Linked DNA regions of Aggregicoccus sp. 17bor-14. The protein of the gene in region 1 interacts with the protein of each later gene in a pairwise test. Links are inferred from orthologs where the notes say so. Each region holds a gene or a part of one and is shown on either strand. Other genes may lie near its edges. The genes, in order: selB and serC.

Region 1 (8,097 bases):
TCTTCGCCCCCTGCGCGCTGGGCGGGGCGATCAACGACAGCACGCTGCCGCTGCTGCGGGTGAAGGCGGTGGCGGGCGCGGCGAACAACCAGCTGCTCGAGCCGCGCCACGGCCAGCTGCTCGCGGAGAGGGGCATCGTGTACGCGCCGGACTACGCCATCAACGCCGGCGGCCTCATCAACGTGGCCCAGGAGGTGGTGGGCTACGACCGCGACAAGGCGTACGCGCGCGCCGAGAAGATCTACGACACCATCGAGATGGTGCTCACCCGCGCCAAGTCGAGCGGCCAGCGCCCCGAGCAGGTGGCGGACCGCATCGTCGAGGAGCGGCTCGCGGCCTGAGTGCCCAGCGCCGGGCACTCGGGCGCCCCCGCCCCCCGCACGGCAGTGGCGGGGGGCGCGCCCCGCGGCTAAGACTGGGGCCTCCACCCGACGTTCAGAGGCGACACAGCCGTGGCGATCAAGCGGGCATTGACGAAGGGCAAGACCTCCGGGGCCAAGGCTCCGGAGCAGAAGGCGTCCCGGAAGGTCTCCGAAAAGGCCGGTGGGCGCGAGCAGGCCCAGCGCATCGTCTCCGTGCCTGCGGACTTCGTCTACGCGCCCCAGGTGGAGGTGCCGCGCCAGCTCACCGGGCGCGACCAGAGCCGCCAGAAGACGAGCGTGCAGGAGCTGACCTGGGCGGACTTCGACCGCCACGTGCAGGGGCTCGCGCGCTCGGTGCAGGCGGTGTTCAAGCCGCAGGCGGTGGTGGGCGTCGCGCACGGCGGGGTGTTCGTGGGCGGCGCGCTCTCCAGCGCGCTGGGCTGCGAGTTCTTCCCCGTGCGCATCAGCCGCCGCAGCCGCGACAAGGCGGTGCGCAAGCAGCCGCGGCTCGCCGGCGAGATGCCCGCGGAGCTCGCCGGCAAGCGCGTGCTCGTGGTGGACGACGTGGCGAGCAGCGGCGACACGCTGGAGCTCGCGGTGGAGCTCGCGCGCAAGGTGGGCGCGAAGGAGACGCGCACCGCGGTGATGGTGGCGCGCCCCGGCGGCTTCGCCCCGGACCACCACGCGCTGAGCACCCAGGGGCTGGTGGTGTTCCCCTGGGACTACGAGCAGGTGAGTGAGGACGCCCGCTTCGACGTGGACCCGGACAAGGCGGGCGCCTGACCCTCCCGCAGCGCCACACCCGCCCATGATCATCGGGACCGCCGGCCACGTCGACCACGGCAAGACGGCGCTGGTGAAGGCACTCACCGGCGTGGACACGGACCGGCTGCCCGAGGAGAAGCGGCGCGGCATCACGCTGGAGCTCGGCTTCGCGCAGCTGCGGCTGCCGGACGGGCGGCTCGCGGGCGTGGTGGACGTGCCGGGCCACGAGCGCTTCGTGCGCGCCATGGCCGCGGGCGCGGGCGGCGTGGACCTCGCGCTCTTCGTCGTCGCCGCGGACGAGGGCGTGATGCCCCAGACCCGCGAGCACCTGGACATCTGCCGCCTGCTGGGCGTGCAGGCCGGGGTGGTGGCGCTGACCAAGAGCGACCTGCTGCCGGAGCTGGGCGAGGAGTGGCTCGCGCTCCTGCGCGCAGACCTCGCGGAGCTCACCCGCGGCAGCTTCCTCGAGAGCGCCCCCGTGCTCCCGGTCTCCGCGCGCACCGGCGAGGGGCTGGACGCCCTGCGCGAGGCGCTGGGCCGCGCCGCCGCGCACCCGGGCGCGCGCCCCGCGGAAGGGCCCGTGTTCCTCCCGGTGGACCGCGCCTTCAGCCTCAAGGGCTTCGGCACGGTGGTCACCGGCACGCTGCTGTCCGGCACGCTCGCGGCCGAGGACGCGGCGGCGCTGCTGCCGGGGCTGGGCGGCCCTTTCCGCGTCCGCGGGCTGCAGCAGCACGGCGCCGCGCAGGCGCGCGTCGCGGCTGGCTCGCGCGTGGCGGTGAACCTCGCCGGCGTGGAGCCGCAGCAGGTGCGGCGCGGCATGGTGCTCACGCGCGAGGGGGAGCTGCCCGAGGTGCGCACCCTGGACGTGGAGCTCACGGCGCTCGCCGCGCTCGAGCGCCCGCTGCCGCGCCGCCAGAAGCTGCTGCTGCACCTGGGCACCGCGCAGGTGCAGGCCTCCGTGGCGCTGCTGGACCTGCCCCAGCTCGCCCCCGGGGAGACGGGGCTCGCGCAGCTGCGGCTGGAGGAGCCGCTCGCGGCGCTGGTGGGCCAGCGCTTCATCCTGCGCGCCGCGCGCGCGCTGCCGGGGCGCGGCGCCACGGTGGCCGGAGGCCGCGTGCTCGCGGTCGGCACGCCGCGCCGGCGCCGCGGCGCCTCCGCGCTGCTCGCGCCCCTGCAGGCGGGGGACGCGGGGAGCCAGCTGCAGTGGCTGCTCGAGCAGGCCGGCTACCGCGGCCTCACCCAGGCCGAGCTGTTCGGGCGCTCGGGGCTGGCGCCGCGCACCCTCGCGCGCACGCTGGAGCTGCTGGGCGCGCGCGGCGCCGCGGTGCTGGTGGACCGCGAGCGCCGCCTCTACCTCGCGGGCGCCGTGCTCCACGCGCTGCAGGCGCGCGCGCTCGCGCTGCTCGAGCGCTTCCACCAGGAGGCCCCCGCGGCGGAAGGGCTGCCGAAGGAGGAGCTGCGCCAGCGGCTCTCGGACGCGCTGGACCCGCGCGCCTTTGCCCGCGTGCTCGCGGCGCTGCAGGAGGGGGGCCGGGTGGAGCTCGCGCACGAGCGGCTGCGGCTGCCGGGGCAGGGCGGGAGGCTGAGCGGGGACGAGGCGGGCGTGCAGGCCCGGGCGCTCGAGCGCTTCCGGGCGGCGCAGCTCGCCCCGCCCACGCTCGCCGAGCTCGCGGCCGCCCTGGGTCAGCCCGGCCCCCGGCTCCTGCCCCTGCTGCTGCAGCTCGCGGGCACGGGCGCGCTGGTGCGGGTGAGCGAGGAGCTCTTCTTCGATGCGGCCGCGCTCGCGGCCTTGCGCGAGCGGCTGGTTGCTCACCTTCGTGAGAAGAAGGACATTTCCACCCAGGCGTTCAAGGAGATGGTGGGGCAGACGCGCAAGTACGTCATCCCGCTGTCCGAGTACTTCGATCGGGAGAAGGTGACCTTGCGGGTGGGCGACAAGCGGGTCCTGCGACGCGGATGACGACCAAGCGCTACAGCCGGGAGGAGCTGGCCGCGGGGGTGGAGCTGATGCCCAACCCCGTGGTCTGCGTCCACGAGGAGCGCATCTGGGTGGCCAACGCCGCCTGGCTGCAGCTCGTGGGCGTCACGCGCGAGCAGGCGCTGGGCCGGCCCTACACGCAGTTCACCGCGCCCGAGGAGCGCAGCCGCCTCGCCGCGCAGCACGCCGCGCGCAGGGCCGGCGAGCTCGTGCCCGCGCCGGGCCCGGTGGCCTACACGCTGCGCACCCCGGACGGCCGGCTCGTCGACCTGTTCATCGAGCACCGCCAGGTGGAGGTGGAGGGCGGCGGCAAGGCGGTGCTCGCGAGCCTCGTGCGCACCGCGGAGCAGCGGCCCGAGGTGGGGCTCGCCGAGCACCTGGTGGAGATGTCCGCCTCGCTCGTGTCCGCGCACTCGGAGGCGGCGGTGCGCCGCGTCGCCTGCGACACGCTCTCGCGCCTGGGCTTCACCTGCCGCTTCTTCCCCTTCGACGGCGGAGCGCTGGTGGCGCAGGACGGCGGGCCGCTGCCCGAGGACCTGGGCCTGGGGCTGGAGGCGCTCGCCGAGGAGCGTCCTACCTTCGGCGGCACGGAGGGCGCGCAGCCCGGGCACGTGTACCTGCCGCTGGTGAGCGCGCAGCCGGAGGTGCTGCGGCTCGAGGGGGCGGGGCTCTCGCTCGCGCACACCAGCGTGCTCAGCCTCTTCGCGAAGGTGGTGGCCGCCTCGCTCTCGGACGCGCGGCTGCTGGGCAGCGTGGAGCGCAGCAAGTGGGAGATGGAGGCGGTGGCGGACGTGGCGCGCTTCGTCGCGCAGCCGGTGCCGCCCGCGCCCGAGGCCTTCCTCGCGCGCATCGCGGGGCCGCTCGCCGCGGACGCGGTGGCGCTGCACCTGCCGGAGGCCGGCACGGGCGACTACGTGCTGCTCGCCGAGTACTGCCTGGACGCGGACGAGCGCGTGGCGCTCGAGCGCGAGCGCAGCGGGCAGGGGCTGTCCGCGGCCGCCGCGGCGCGCGAGGGCGGGGTGCTCTCGGACGTGCTGGGCGAGGCCGAGCGGGCGCGGGCGCTGGGCACGCGCTTTCGCTCGGGGGCGGCGGTGCGCCTCACGCGCGGCGGCCAGGTGCGCGGCGTGCTGCAGGCGCTGCGCGGCCCCGGGTCGCCCCCCTTCGGCCCGGATGACCTGCGCCTCATGGGCACCTTCGGGGACCTGCTCGTGGCGCTGCTCGAGCAGCGGCGGCTGCGCAGCGAGAGCGCGCGCCAGCTCTCGGACACGCGGCTGCTGCTGGACCTCGCGCGCACCACCTCCGGCACGCTGGAGACGGCGAGCATCCTGGACGTGGCGGCCGACTTCCTGGTGAAGCTGCTGGACGTCTCCAACTGCTTCATCATGCTCTACGACGAGAAGGCCAACCTGCTGCGCGGCGCGGCGGCGAGCGCGGCGCACCGCGAGGGCTTCCGCGACGTGGTGGCCCCGCTCACCGCGAACACGGTGGCGGCGCGCGCGGGGCGCGAGCGCCGGCCGGTCGCCGTGGAGGACGTGTCGCGCGCGGGCGGCCAGGTGAACCAGGAGCTGGTGCAGCGCTACGGCGAGAAGGCGCTCCTGGGCGTGCCGCTCACCAGCCGCGAGGAGCTGATCGGCGTGGTGATCGTGGACGACGTGCGCGGCCCCCGCGCCTTCACGCCCGCGCTCATCGAGCTCGCCGAGGCCACCTGCGGCCAGCTCGCGCTCAGCATCGCCAACGCGCGCCTCTACGAGAGCCTGTGGGCGAGCTACGCGGAGCTCGCGGCCACACGCGCGGAGATGGTGAAGCGCGAGCGGCTCGCGGCGCTCGGCGAGCTCTCCGCCATCGTGGCCCACGAGGTGCGCAATCCGCTGGGCGTCATCTTCAACGCCGTGTCCAGCTTGCGCCGGCTGCTGCACCCGCACGGGGACGCGGCGATGCTCCTGGACATCCTCGCGGAGGAGAGCGACCGGCTCAACCGCATGGTGGGAGACCTGCTGGACTACACCCGCCCGCGCGACCCGGTGCTACAGCCCGAGGACCTCGCGCGGGTGCTGCAGGACTCGCTGGACGCCGCCTGCCAGCAGACGCCCGGCGCCGGTGAGCGCCACGTGACCATCGACCAGGAGGTGGAGCCGGGGCTGCCGCACGTGCCCATGGACCGCCGCCTCATCCGCCAGGCGCTGGTGAACGTGGCCGTGAACGCGCTGCAGTCCATGCCCCAGGGCGGCAAGCTCCAGGTGCGCGCGAGCCGCGAGGACCGGGACGGGCGGCCGCTCCTGCGCATCGACGTGGCGGACGAGGGCCCGGGCATCCCCGCCGAGCTGGTGCACCGCGTGTTCGAGCCCTTCTTCACCACCAAGGCCCAGGGCACCGGCCTCGGCCTCGCGGTGGTCAAGCGCATCCTGGACGAGCACCACGGGGAGATCGCCGTGGCCAGCACCCCGGGGCGCGGCACCACCTTCACCTTCCGCCTTCCCCTCGCTCCCCCGGAGGCCCCATGAGCCCCCTCACCCCCGTCCCCTTCAGCTCCGGCGACCCCGGCGAGACCGGGGGCGGCGCCGGCCCCCTTCCCAAGGGCCGCATCCTCGTGGTGGACGACCAGCGCAACATGCGCGCCACCACCGCCATGCTCCTGCGCGCCGAGGGCTACACCGTGCTCGAGGCCGCCACGGGCGAGGAGGCCCTGGGCGTGCTCTCGCAGGGCGGCGTGGACCTGCTGCTCACGGACCTGAAGATGGAGCCCATGGACGGGCTCACCCTGCTCAAGCGCGGCATGGAGACCAGCCCGCGGCTGCAGGCCATCGTGATGACGGCGTTCGGCTCCATCGAGAGCGCCGTGGAGGCGATGCGCCTGGGCGCCTACGACTACGTGACCAAGCCCTTCAAGGAGGGCGAGCTGCGCTACCGCGTGGAGCGGGCGCTCGAGCGCGCGAAGCTGCTCAGCGCGGTGGACCTCTTCGCCGGCGAGTTCAACAGCCGCCACGGCCTCTCCAGCCTCGTGGGGCGCTCGGCCGCGATGCGCGAGCTCACCGGGCGCCTGCTGCGCGTGGCGCAGTCGGACGCCACCGTGCTCATCCAGGGCGAGAGCGGCACCGGCAAGGAGCTGGTCGCGCGCGCGCTGCACACGCACAGCCGGCGCAAGGCGCGCCCCTTCGTGCCGGTGAACTGCGCCGCCATCAGCGAGAGCCTCCTGGAGAGCGAGCTCTTCGGCCACGCGAAGGGCGCCTTCACCGGCGCGGTGAAGGCGCGCCGCGGCCTCTTCGAGGAGGCCCACGGCGGCACGCTCTTCATCGACGAGGTGACCGAGACCAGCCCCGCCTTCCAGAGCAAGCTCCTGCGCACGCTGCAGGAGGGAGAGGTCCGGCGCGTGGGCGAGAGCACCGCGCTGAGCGTGGACGTGCGCACGGTGGCCGCCACCAACCGGGACATCGAGCAGGAGGTGGAGGCCAAGCGCTTCCGCCAGGACCTCTACTACCGCCTCAACGTGGTGACCCTGCGCGTGCCCCCGCTGCGCGAGCGCCTGGACGACGTTCCGGCGCTCGCCGAGCACTTCCTCGAGCGCGCCAACGCCCGCAGCCCCCGGCCCAAGCGCCTGTCCGCCGCGGCCGTGGAGCACCTGATGGGCTACGGCTTCCCGGGCAACGTGCGCGAGCTGGAGAACCTGGTGGAGCAGGCGGCCGCCCTGGGCGAGGGCGAGGAGCTCCTGCCCGAGGACTTCCCGCTGCGCCCCTCGGGCCGCTCGGGCGCCGGGGGCCGGACGGAGACGCCCATCCAGGGGCTCTCGCTCGCGGCCATCTCGGGGGCGACCGGTGGGCTCGGCGGAGGGGCCGGGGGCGCCTCGCTCGCGGCCGCGGTGGAAGAGGCCGAGCGCCGGGCGATCGCCCAGGCCCTGGAGCGCAACGGGATGGACCTCGCCCGCGTCGCCGAGGAGCTGCAGGTCTCCAGCACCACCCTGTGGCGCAAGATGAAGCGGCTCAACCTGCGGCCGCCCGGAGGGCGTGAGGGAGAGCCCTGATCCGGCTGTGGCGCGGGCGCTGCAAACGTGAAAAAGCCAAGTGCCCGAGATTGCTCGAAATTTTCAGAGTTGAAACCCCATTGCAGCGATGAAATGGGGTCGGGGGGCCCCTTCAGTGTCGCTTGCTGATCTAAACCCTTGAGATCGCTCGGGTGGGCCACTTCCGGGGCGCTGGCACGCAGCCTGCTAAGACACTCCCCGGGACACATCGAAGGCCCGCTGAAGGCGGTTCCCCCCCACCCCTTCAGCACTTCAGGTGCGTTTCCTGTAGAAGACCCGCGGCCCGACGCTCCTCGTGAGTGTCGGGCCGCCTTCTTTTTCGGGGCCTGGGTCCTACCACGCCCCCCTGTCAGTGCCGCGCCCGCGCCGCCTGGCTCTCGCGGTAGGGCAGCACCCGCAGGGAGTGCACGAAGCCCACCGGCCTCAGCCCCCGCCCGCTGCGAAAGGGGCTGAAGCGCAGGCGCGCCGGGTCCAGCTGCAGCTCGCGTCCCAGGACGAGCTGGACGACGGGGGACCACACCCCGGCGCTCGCTCCGCCCAGCGGCTGCACCTCCAGCGCGAAGCGGGCGTGGCCCTCCCCGGCCGCGGCGAGCAGGCGCTGCACGCGGCTCGTGCCCAGCGCCCCCTGGGAGCCCGGCCCCTGGGCGACGAGCCTCAGCTTCGCGCGGCCCAGGCCCTCCACCTCGAAGGGGGACACGCCGTAGTAGTCGTTGGCGAGCCAGTCGTGCACCTGGGTGGTGAGGGGGGCGAGCCCCAGCGTCCAGGGCGAGCGAAGGGTCGCGCAGAGCAGGTCCTGGTCGCCCGGCTGCGCCTCCTCGGTGAGGGGGCCTTCCTTCCGGAAGCGCACCGCGAGCCCGAGGATGTCCGGCCACTCGCGCCCCCCGCGCCAGAGCGCCGTGGACAGGCGCACCAGGGCCGCGCCCGAGAGCCGCTGTGCGAGGGGCGCGAGGGCGGGGCGAACCGGCACCGGCTGCACG
Region 2 (8,004 bases), on another replicon or contig:
CGCGTCCCATCGCCAATCCGCCCAACCCGTGGGCGAGCACGGAGGTGGAGTACCTGGAGGAGATCCCTCCCTCCACGCTCGAGGTCTACGAGGACCAGAGCCGCGAGGTGCTGGGCAAGAACGACAGCCCGGACGTGGGCTTCACCTGGAGCGTGAACCCGTACCGCGGCTGCCTCCACGCCTGCGCGTACTGCTACGCACGCCCCACGCACGAGTACCTGAGCATGGGCGCGGGCACGGACTTCGAGACGAAGCTGGTGGTGAAGCCGCGCGCGCCAGACCTCCTGCGCGAGGCCTTCGAGCGGCCGCGCTGGCAGGGCGACACGGTCGTGTTCAGCGGCGTCACCGACTGCTACCAGCCGCTCGAGGCCAGCCTGCGGCTCACCCGGCGCTGCCTCGAGGTGTGCGCCGAGTACCGCAACCCCGTGGGCATCATCACCAAGGCGCCGCTCGTCGAGCGCGACATCGACGTGCTGCAGACGCTCTCGCGCGAGGCGCGGCTGTGGGTGGGCATCAGCGTGCCCTTCCACAACGCGGAGCTCGCGCGCGCGGTGGAGCCCTACGTCGCCACGCCGAAGCGGCGCCTGCAGACCATCGAGCGTCTCGCGGCGGCGGGCATCGCGGTCTCCGTGTCCGTGTCGCCGCTCATCCCCGGGCTCAACGACGAGGACATCGCCCGGGTGCTCTCGGCCGCGAAGGACGCGGGCGCCACGAGCGCCTTCTACGGGCTCCTGCGGCTGCCGGGCCCGGTGGCCCAGGTCTTCGAGGAGCGGCTGCGCGCGCGCCTCCCCCTGCGCGCGGACCGCGTGCTGCACCGCATCCGCGAGACGCGCGGCGGCGAGCTCAACGACTCGCGCTTCGGCCACCGCATGCACGGCCAGGGCGTGTACGCGCGCGCCATCGACGCGCTGTTCAAGACCACGGCGCGCCGCCTGGGGCTGCTGCCCACGGAGATGGGGGACTCCGAGCCGGGGCCGAGCCCCTTCCGCCGCCCGGTGCGCGAGGGGCCCCAGCTCAGCCTCTTCTGAAGGCCGCCGCCTACCTGCAGCTGCCCGGCAGGCCGCGTATCCACGCCTCCACGAGCTGCACGCCCTCCGCGTGCACCACGCTGCGGCCCAGCTCGGGCATCGCCACCTTGGGGTCCACCGAGCGCAGCCGGTAGCTGAGGATGGACTCCTCGGGCTTGCCGGGCACCACGTCGAAGTCGTGGCCGCCAGAGCCCGCGCCCGCGGCCACCGGCGGCTTGCAGATGCCCAGGTGCAGGGGGTCCGTCTCGTCGACCGTGAGGTACAGGCCGCTGGTGCGCGCGGGGCCGCTGGGGCTGTGGCAGTGGGCGCAGTTGGCCTGCAGGTAGGCGCGGGCGCGCGCCTCCACGCTCTCCCCGGGCGCATCCCACGCGGCGAGGCGCGGGGCGGCCTCGGGGGCGGGAGCGCCCTCGAGCAGGCCCACCTGCGTCCAGTGCGCGAGCTGGTTCTCGGCGCCCTGGCCGTAGTCCAGCGTGCGGTTGAGCTGGCCCGCGGTGGGCCCGAGCAGGTGCATCGGCTGGCCCGCGGCGTCCTCGTGGCACTTCTTGCACTGGGTCTGGTTGGGGACCAGGTACTGGGTGCGCTGCGGTGCGCCCGCGGCATCCGTCCAGGCCACGTCCACGATGGCGCCCGCGGGCTCCAGGGTCGCGTCCGTGCCCTCGGCATTCCAGAGGTAGGGCAGCCCCACCCAGCCGGCCTCGGTGCGCATCAGGATGCGCGTCTCGACGCGGCGCTGCTGCGCGGCGGGCGCGCGCAGGTCCTGCGCGAAGGAGAAGGTCTTGGTCACCACGCTGCCCACCGGCAGGTCCATGGGGCCTGCGTCCCGGTAGGCGGCGCGCGTTCCGGGGGGAACCCACACGGTGCGGTACTTCTGCGCGTAGTCCGAGAACAGCGGCGTGTTGAGCTCGTAGGGCACGCTGCGGCCCAGGGGCTGGAGCACCCCACCGTCATTGCGCACGAGGCACCACGCGGAGAGCTTCGGCGGCGGCGTCTGGAGGTAGCCCGCCGCGGGGCCGTCGCAGGCGGGCTGCTCCGGGTCGGACGGAGCGTCGCCCGCGCTGCAGCCCAGCAGCGCGAGCAGCAGGAGCAGCGCGCTACAGGCCCTCAAAGGACACCTCCGGCAGCGCAGCGCGGGTGCAGGCATAGGGGGCCACGTCCGTGTCGAAGTGGGTGAAGAGCCCGTGCTCGTCCGGAGCGTCCGCGTGCAGGTTCACGAAGCTGGCGGTCGCGCTGCCCAGGCACAGCTCGAGCGGGTTCGCGCCGCTGGCGCCCGGCGGCACGAGGCCGTCCGTCACCACGTCGGCGGTGCGCTTGCCGGGCATGTGGGAGCGCAGCGGCGAGAGCATCTGGCCCAGCGAGGTCGCCGTGTCCGGCGCCGAGCCGTTGCCGGAGAAGCTGTTGTCGTGGAGGTACACGCCCCGCGCGTAGGGGTCGTAGGCGGGCTCGCCGAGCTCCAGCCCGGTGAGCAGGTAGCTGAGGACCGCCATGGCCACCGAGTGGTGGTTGGACACCGTGTTGTCAAACAGCTCCACGTCCGCGTGCGCCAGCACCAGCACGCCCGTGCCCGCGGGCACGAGGGCCGCCGTGTTTCCGCCCGCCGCGAAGTTGGCCAGGTTGTTGTCGTGGATCTGGTTGCGGTAGGCGCGCACCTGGCGTGCGTTGCCCACCTGCAGCAGTGGCAGCGAGGAGAGGAGCAGGCCGCCGGTGTTGCCGTGCAGCGCGTTCTCGTACACGTCGGCGCGCTGCGAGTTCTCGATCTCGATGCCCACCGCGTTGCCCGTGGCCTCGTTGCGCCGCACGACGATGTCCCGACTCTGTCCCACGTAGATGCCCGCGTCCGAGGCGCCGCGCACGTAGCTGTCCTGGACGAGCACGCGGGTGCACTGCACGGGGTACAGGCCGTAGGCGCCGTGCTCCGCGGCGTTTGGACTCGTCCACTCCACGCGCACGCGCTCGAAGCGCACGTCCGAGGAGCCCACCACCTTGATGCCGTCCCCCTTCGGGTCCTTCAAGCCCAGGTCCCGCACGCGCAGGCGGCTGGTGGTCTCTGCCGAGAGGCCCTCGCTGCCGGCCACCTGCCCCGAGAAGTCGAGCACCGTCCGCTCGCGCCCTGCGCCCTGGAGCGTGACGCCCGCCACGTTCACCAGCGCGAGCGCATTCTGGAAGGAGAAGGTGCCCTCGCCGAAGACGAAGGTGCTGTCCGGCGTTGCGGCCACGAGCGCGCGCTGGATGTCCTGCTCGCTCGTCCCCGCGGCGAACGCCGTGCAGGTGCCCGCGACGCCGCTGCACAGCGGGTCCACGGCGGGCTGCGGTGGACTGCCGCCTCCGCAGCCCCAGCACGCGCCGCACAACACGGACAGCCACAGCGCACGCCTGAACATCGGCCCCCCAGAGTCTCCCGGCGGCCATTCGCCGGCCCTGCAGGGGAGAATTCGGATGGCCTGGAAAAGCGGGACCCGCCCAGCGGGTGGGCGCGTCCTCTCGCGGACAGCCGTTTCGGCGACCGGGCTGATTCCTGCGACCCGGGTACGTCCCTCGTGACGGTGGGCGGAAAGAGCGCGCCCCGCCCCACCCCGCGCCGTGAGGGCGGCGGGGCGAAGCGGGGCGCGGGCCCTGCGGGAAGTCGGGGTCGGGCTAGCCCTTCTTGCCGAGCATCTCGTCGCGCAGGCCGCCGTCCACCGGGTTCTGGCCCAGCCACACGGAGAAGAGCGCGTCGCCGAAGTCCTTGCCCGGCACGGTCACGACCTGGCCGGCCTTGTTCGTCATCGTCACGCCCTTGCCGGGCAGGTAGGTGATGACGAAGGACTCGCCCTTCTTGAAGTCCGGAATCTCGGCGACGAGGTTGTCCAGGCGCTCCTTCAGCGCGGGCATCTTCTCCTTGTTGTTCTTCTCGAAGCCGTTGCGCACCGCCTCGGCGACCTTCTCCTTCTCCAAGTCGCGCAGCATCACCATCTGCACGCGCTTGACCTGGTCGGAGTGGATGACCTGCTCGGCGTTGTTGGACGGGTTCTCGAGGTAGAGGCCGGCCACGTAGACCTTGAAGATGAGCTTGGTGCGCAGGCCGATGCCGTTGAGCGTGAGGTTCTTGCCCTCCACCGTGACGCGGTCCGGCAGGTTCACGCCGGCCTTCTCCTTGGCCAGGGCAGGCAGGGCGAGCGCGAGCGACAGGAGCAGCACGGGAACCGACAGCTTCTTCATGGGGTTCTCTCCGGGGTTGGGGCGACAGGTCTAGTCAAACGCGGGACGGCGCGTCGAGGGGGACGCCGCGCCCGGGGCCATATTCATCGTGCGGGGGAACACTGCGCCCGCTAGCCGTGCGTGCGGGCGAAGGCCTCCATGAAGTCCACCAGGGTGCGCACGTCCTGCACGCTCACCGCGTTGTAGAGCGAGGCGCGGATGCCGCCGGTGCTGCGGTGGCCCTTGAGCCCCACCATGCCGGCCTTCTGGGCCTCGGCGACGAAGGTGGCCTCCAGCGCCTCGGTGGGCAGGCGGAACACCACGTTCATCACCGAGCGGCTCTCGCGCTCCACCGGCGCGCGGTAGAACCCGGAGAGCCGGTCCAGCGTGCCGTAGAGCAGCGCCGCCTTCTCGCGGTTCCAGCGCTCCAGCTGCGCGAGGCCCCCCACGCCCTTGGCCCACGCGAGCACGTTGCGGCACAGGTAGATGGCGAAGGTCGGCGGGGTGTTGAAGAGCGAGTCGTTCGCCGCGTGCACGCCGTACTGGAAGATCTTGGGGATGTCCTTGCGGCCGCGCGCGAGGAAGTCCCGGTGCGCGAGCACGATGACGAGGCCCGAGGGGCCCACGTTCTTCTGCGCACCCGCGTAGATGAGGGCGAAGCGGCCCACGTCCGTGGGGCGCCACAGGAAGTCGCTGCTCATGTCCGCCACCAGCGGCACGCTGCCCACGTCCGGGAAGGTGTGGAACTGCGAGCCGAACAGGGTGTTGTTGCTGGTGAGGTGCACGTAGGCGGCCTTCGGGTCCAGCTGCAGCTCCCCCTGGCGGGGCACGCGGGTGTAGCGGCCGTCCGGCCCGGCGGTGCTCGCGGCCACGCGGGGGCTTCCGTAGCAGCGCGCCTCCTCGAGCGCGCCCTCGCTCCAGGTGTCCGTGAGCAGGTAGTCCGCGCTGCCGCCGGGCGGCAGGAAGTTCATGGGCACCTGGGCGAAGTGCTGGCGCGCGCCACCCTGCAGGAAGAGCACCTGGTGGGTCTCGGGCACCCCCAGCAGCTCGCGCAGGAGCGCCTGGGCCTCGGCGTGCACGGCCTCGTACACCTTGCCGCGGTGGCTCTGCTCCATGATCGACATGCCGCTGCCCGCGTAGTCGAGCAGCTCGTCGCGGGCGCGCTCGAGCGCCGGCAGGGGGAGGCCGGCAGGGCCGGCGCTGAAATTGATGGCGCGCATGGGGCGTCCTCGTGGCAGGAAGGGGGGCTGGCGGGAGGGCATTGTGTCCCACCTGGGGCAGCGGGCCAGCAGGAACTGGCGCCCGGCGTCCGGCAGGCGCCTGTGGCCGCTGGGCCGCTCGGGAGGTCAGGAGAGCAAGTGGGTCCCACGGAGGAGCTGACGCACTGGGTCCGGCGCGCGGTGGACGGGCATGCGCCTGCCTTCAGTGAGCTGTACCGACGCACGCGCCCGCTGGTGGGGCGTGCGGTGGCGGCGTTCGCTCCGCTGGACCCGGACGAGGTGGAAGACGTGATCCAGGAGAGCTACGTGCGGGCCTTCAAGGCCCTGCCCCGGCTGAAGGAGCCGGCCGCCTTCGAGGCGTGGCTGCTCTCCATCGCGCGCAACCGCGCCCGCACCCGGCTGGAGCGCCGGGGCCAGGCGCGGCGGATGGACGAGGAGCTGGCGGACGCGGAGCCGGACAGCGTGCCGCACCTGCCCCCCGCCCTGCAGCTCGAGCGCGACATCGCCGTGGTGCGCGAGCTCATCGAGCGGCTGCCCGAGGGCGAGGAGAAGCGCACGGTGCAGCTCTTCTACGTCGAGGGCGAGCTGAGCGCGCGCGAGATCGCCGAGAAGCTCGGCGTGGGCAAGAGTGCGGTGACGATGCGCCTGGAGCGCTTTCGCGCACGCATCAAGCGCGAGCTGCTGCGCCAGGTGCTCGCAGGACGCAGGGAGTGAGCCATGGGGGATGAGACGATGGGCCGGAACATGAGCGAGCACCTGAGCGCAGAAGCCCTGCGCGCCCTCGAGGCGGGCGACGAGGCGACGCGCGCCCACTTCGCGCGCCACCTCGCCGAGGAGTGCGAGGTGTGCGAGCGCTTCCTGCAGGAGAGCGCGGGCCCCGGCCTGCTGGACGGCCAGGTGGACCGGCTGCTGCTCTCGCTCGCCCCGCCCGCAGAGCGCCCCCTGGACGAGGTGGGCTTCGCGCGCATCCGCCGCGCGCTTGCCCCGCCTGCGCGCCGCCGCTGGGTGGGCGCGGGCGCCGCCGCGCTCGCCGCGGGCCTGGTGGCGATGGTCGCCGTGCGCCAGCTGCAGCCCCCTCCCCTCGCCCCGCAGGAGCAGGGGGTGAAGGGCGCGGGCCGCCTGGAGCTGGAGCTCTCGGTGGCTGCGCGCTCGCGCTCGGGCGCGCTGCGCCGGCTGGACGCGGGCGCCCCGGTGCAGGACGCGGACGTCCTCCTGCTGCGCTACCACGCCACCGAGGCGGGCACCGCCCTGCTCTTCCAGCAGCGCGCGGGCAGCGCCCCCGAGCTGCTCGGGCGCTTCCCGCTCGAGGCGGGCACGCACGACCTGGCGGGCGACGCGGGCCTCGCCGGCGTGGGGCTGCAGGGCGAGCGCGGTCCCCTGCGCCTGCTGCTCGTGGGGCTGCCGGCCGGCCAGCCGGTCGAGCCCGAGGCGGTACGCCGCGCCCTGGCAGGTGACACTTCCGCCCCCCGCGACCTGGGCCTGCAGGTCTCCCGGTTCGACGTGCGGGTGGGATCTGGAGAGAATGCGCGCTGACCTGTGACGCGCGCCCTCCTCCCCCTCCTCCTCCTCGCGTGGCTGGCCGCCTGTGGCGCGCCGGCGGCCTCCGTGCGCGCGCAGGGGAGCGGGGGTGAGAAGGGAGGGCTCGTCCCGCTGCAGGTAGACGAGGGGGCACTCGCGAGCGCCTACGCGCCGCGCCGCTTCGCCCTGCTGGTGGGCATCGGCCACCCGGACGACCCGCAGTGGCGCGCCCTGCGCTACGCGGAGAAGGACGCAACGGACCTCGCCGCCGCGCTGAAGGACCCCGCGCGCGGCGCCTTCCAGAGCGTGCGGGTGCTCGCCACGCCCGGCGAGACGGGGCGCGCCGCGGTGCTCGCGGCGGTGCGGCAGCTCGCGCGCGAGGCCACCCGGCCCGACGACATCGTGGTGGTGTACCTCTCGGGCCACGGCACGCTCGCGCGCGACGAGCGGGGCGAGCTGCGCCGCTACCTCGTCACCCGCGACGCCTCCTTCCGCGCCATCCCGCAGACGGCGCTCTCCATGGACGCGCTGGAGGCGGAGTTCGACCAGCTGCCCAGCCGCCGGCGCCTGCTGGTGCTCGCCACCTGCCACTCGGGCAGCGGGAAGAGCCTCCTGCCGCAGGCGCTGGAGAAGGAGCTCGCGGGCATCAAGGCCGGCTTCTTCACCCGGCCGCTCGAGGACTCGAGCCGCGCGGCGCTGAAGTTCGCGGCCGCCGACTGGGGCGAGACGGCGCGCGAGGACGACACCCTCCAGAACGACATCTACACGCACTTCCTCATCGAGGGGCTCTCCGGCGAGGCGGACCGCAACGTGGACGGGGCGGTCACCGCCACCGAGGCCCACGACTACGCGCGCCGCCGCACCTTCGCCTTCACCGAGGGGCGCCAGCGCCCCAGCGCGGAGATCCTCGAGGTGGGCGCGGACCCGGTGGTGCTCGCCGGCAGCGTGCGGCGCACGGGGCGCCCCGAGCTCTACTCCTACAACCCGCGCCTGGACGGCTTCACGCTCAAGGTGGACGGCGAGCAGCGGGTGGAGCTGCCGGGCGGCGCGGCGGTGGCCCCGGG

What was found.
Region 2: the proteins of selB (region 1) and serC interact in binary tests that used the Escherichia coli proteins (3 or more experiments, as listed by UniProt). The link is inferred for Aggregicoccus sp. 17bor-14 from one-to-one orthologs.

What each region holds. Positions count from the first base shown.
Region 1 is NZ_VJZZ01000012.1:92,616-100,712, forward strand. What follows is about bases 633-3,628. They hold selB (selenocysteine-specific translation elongation factor), read left to right. Parts: upstream 633-1,170; coding sequence 1,171-3,087; downstream 3,088-3,628. Other genes in these bases: FGE12_RS21810 (phosphoribosyltransferase), read left to right, coding at 633-1,145; FGE12_RS21820 (ATP-binding protein), read left to right, coding at 3,084-3,628. In the rest of the region: FGE12_RS21805 (amino acid dehydrogenase), read left to right, coding at 1-341; more of FGE12_RS21810, read left to right, coding at 453-632; more of FGE12_RS21820, read left to right, coding at 3,629-5,606; FGE12_RS21825 (sigma-54-dependent transcriptional regulator), read left to right, coding at 5,714-7,120; FGE12_RS21830 (hypothetical protein), read right to left, coding at 7,470-8,097. UniProt on the Escherichia coli protein: Translation factor necessary for the incorporation of selenocysteine into proteins. It probably replaces EF-Tu for the insertion of selenocysteine directed by the UGA codon. SelB binds GTP and GDP.
Region 2 is NZ_VJZZ01000004.1:78,310-86,313, forward strand. What follows is about bases 3,379-6,281. They hold serC (3-phosphoserine/phosphohydroxythreonine transaminase), read right to left. Parts: upstream 5,423-6,281; coding sequence 4,334-5,422; downstream 3,379-4,333. Other genes in these bases: FGE12_RS09065 (chalcone isomerase family protein), read right to left, coding at 3,660-4,223; FGE12_RS09075 (sigma-70 family RNA polymerase sigma factor), read left to right, coding at 5,561-6,136; FGE12_RS09080 (hypothetical protein), read left to right, coding at 6,140-6,281. Outside these bases: FGE12_RS09050 (PA0069 family radical SAM protein), read left to right, coding at 1-1,028; FGE12_RS09055 (SO2930 family diheme c-type cytochrome), read right to left, coding at 1,039-2,133; FGE12_RS09060 (parallel beta-helix domain-containing protein), read right to left, coding at 2,120-3,325; more of FGE12_RS09080, read left to right, coding at 6,282-6,955; FGE12_RS09085 (caspase family protein), read left to right, coding at 6,959-8,004. UniProt on the Escherichia coli protein: Catalyzes the reversible conversion of 3-phosphohydroxypyruvate to phosphoserine and of 3-hydroxy-2-oxo-4-phosphonooxybutanoate to phosphohydroxythreonine. Is involved in both pyridoxine and serine biosynthesis.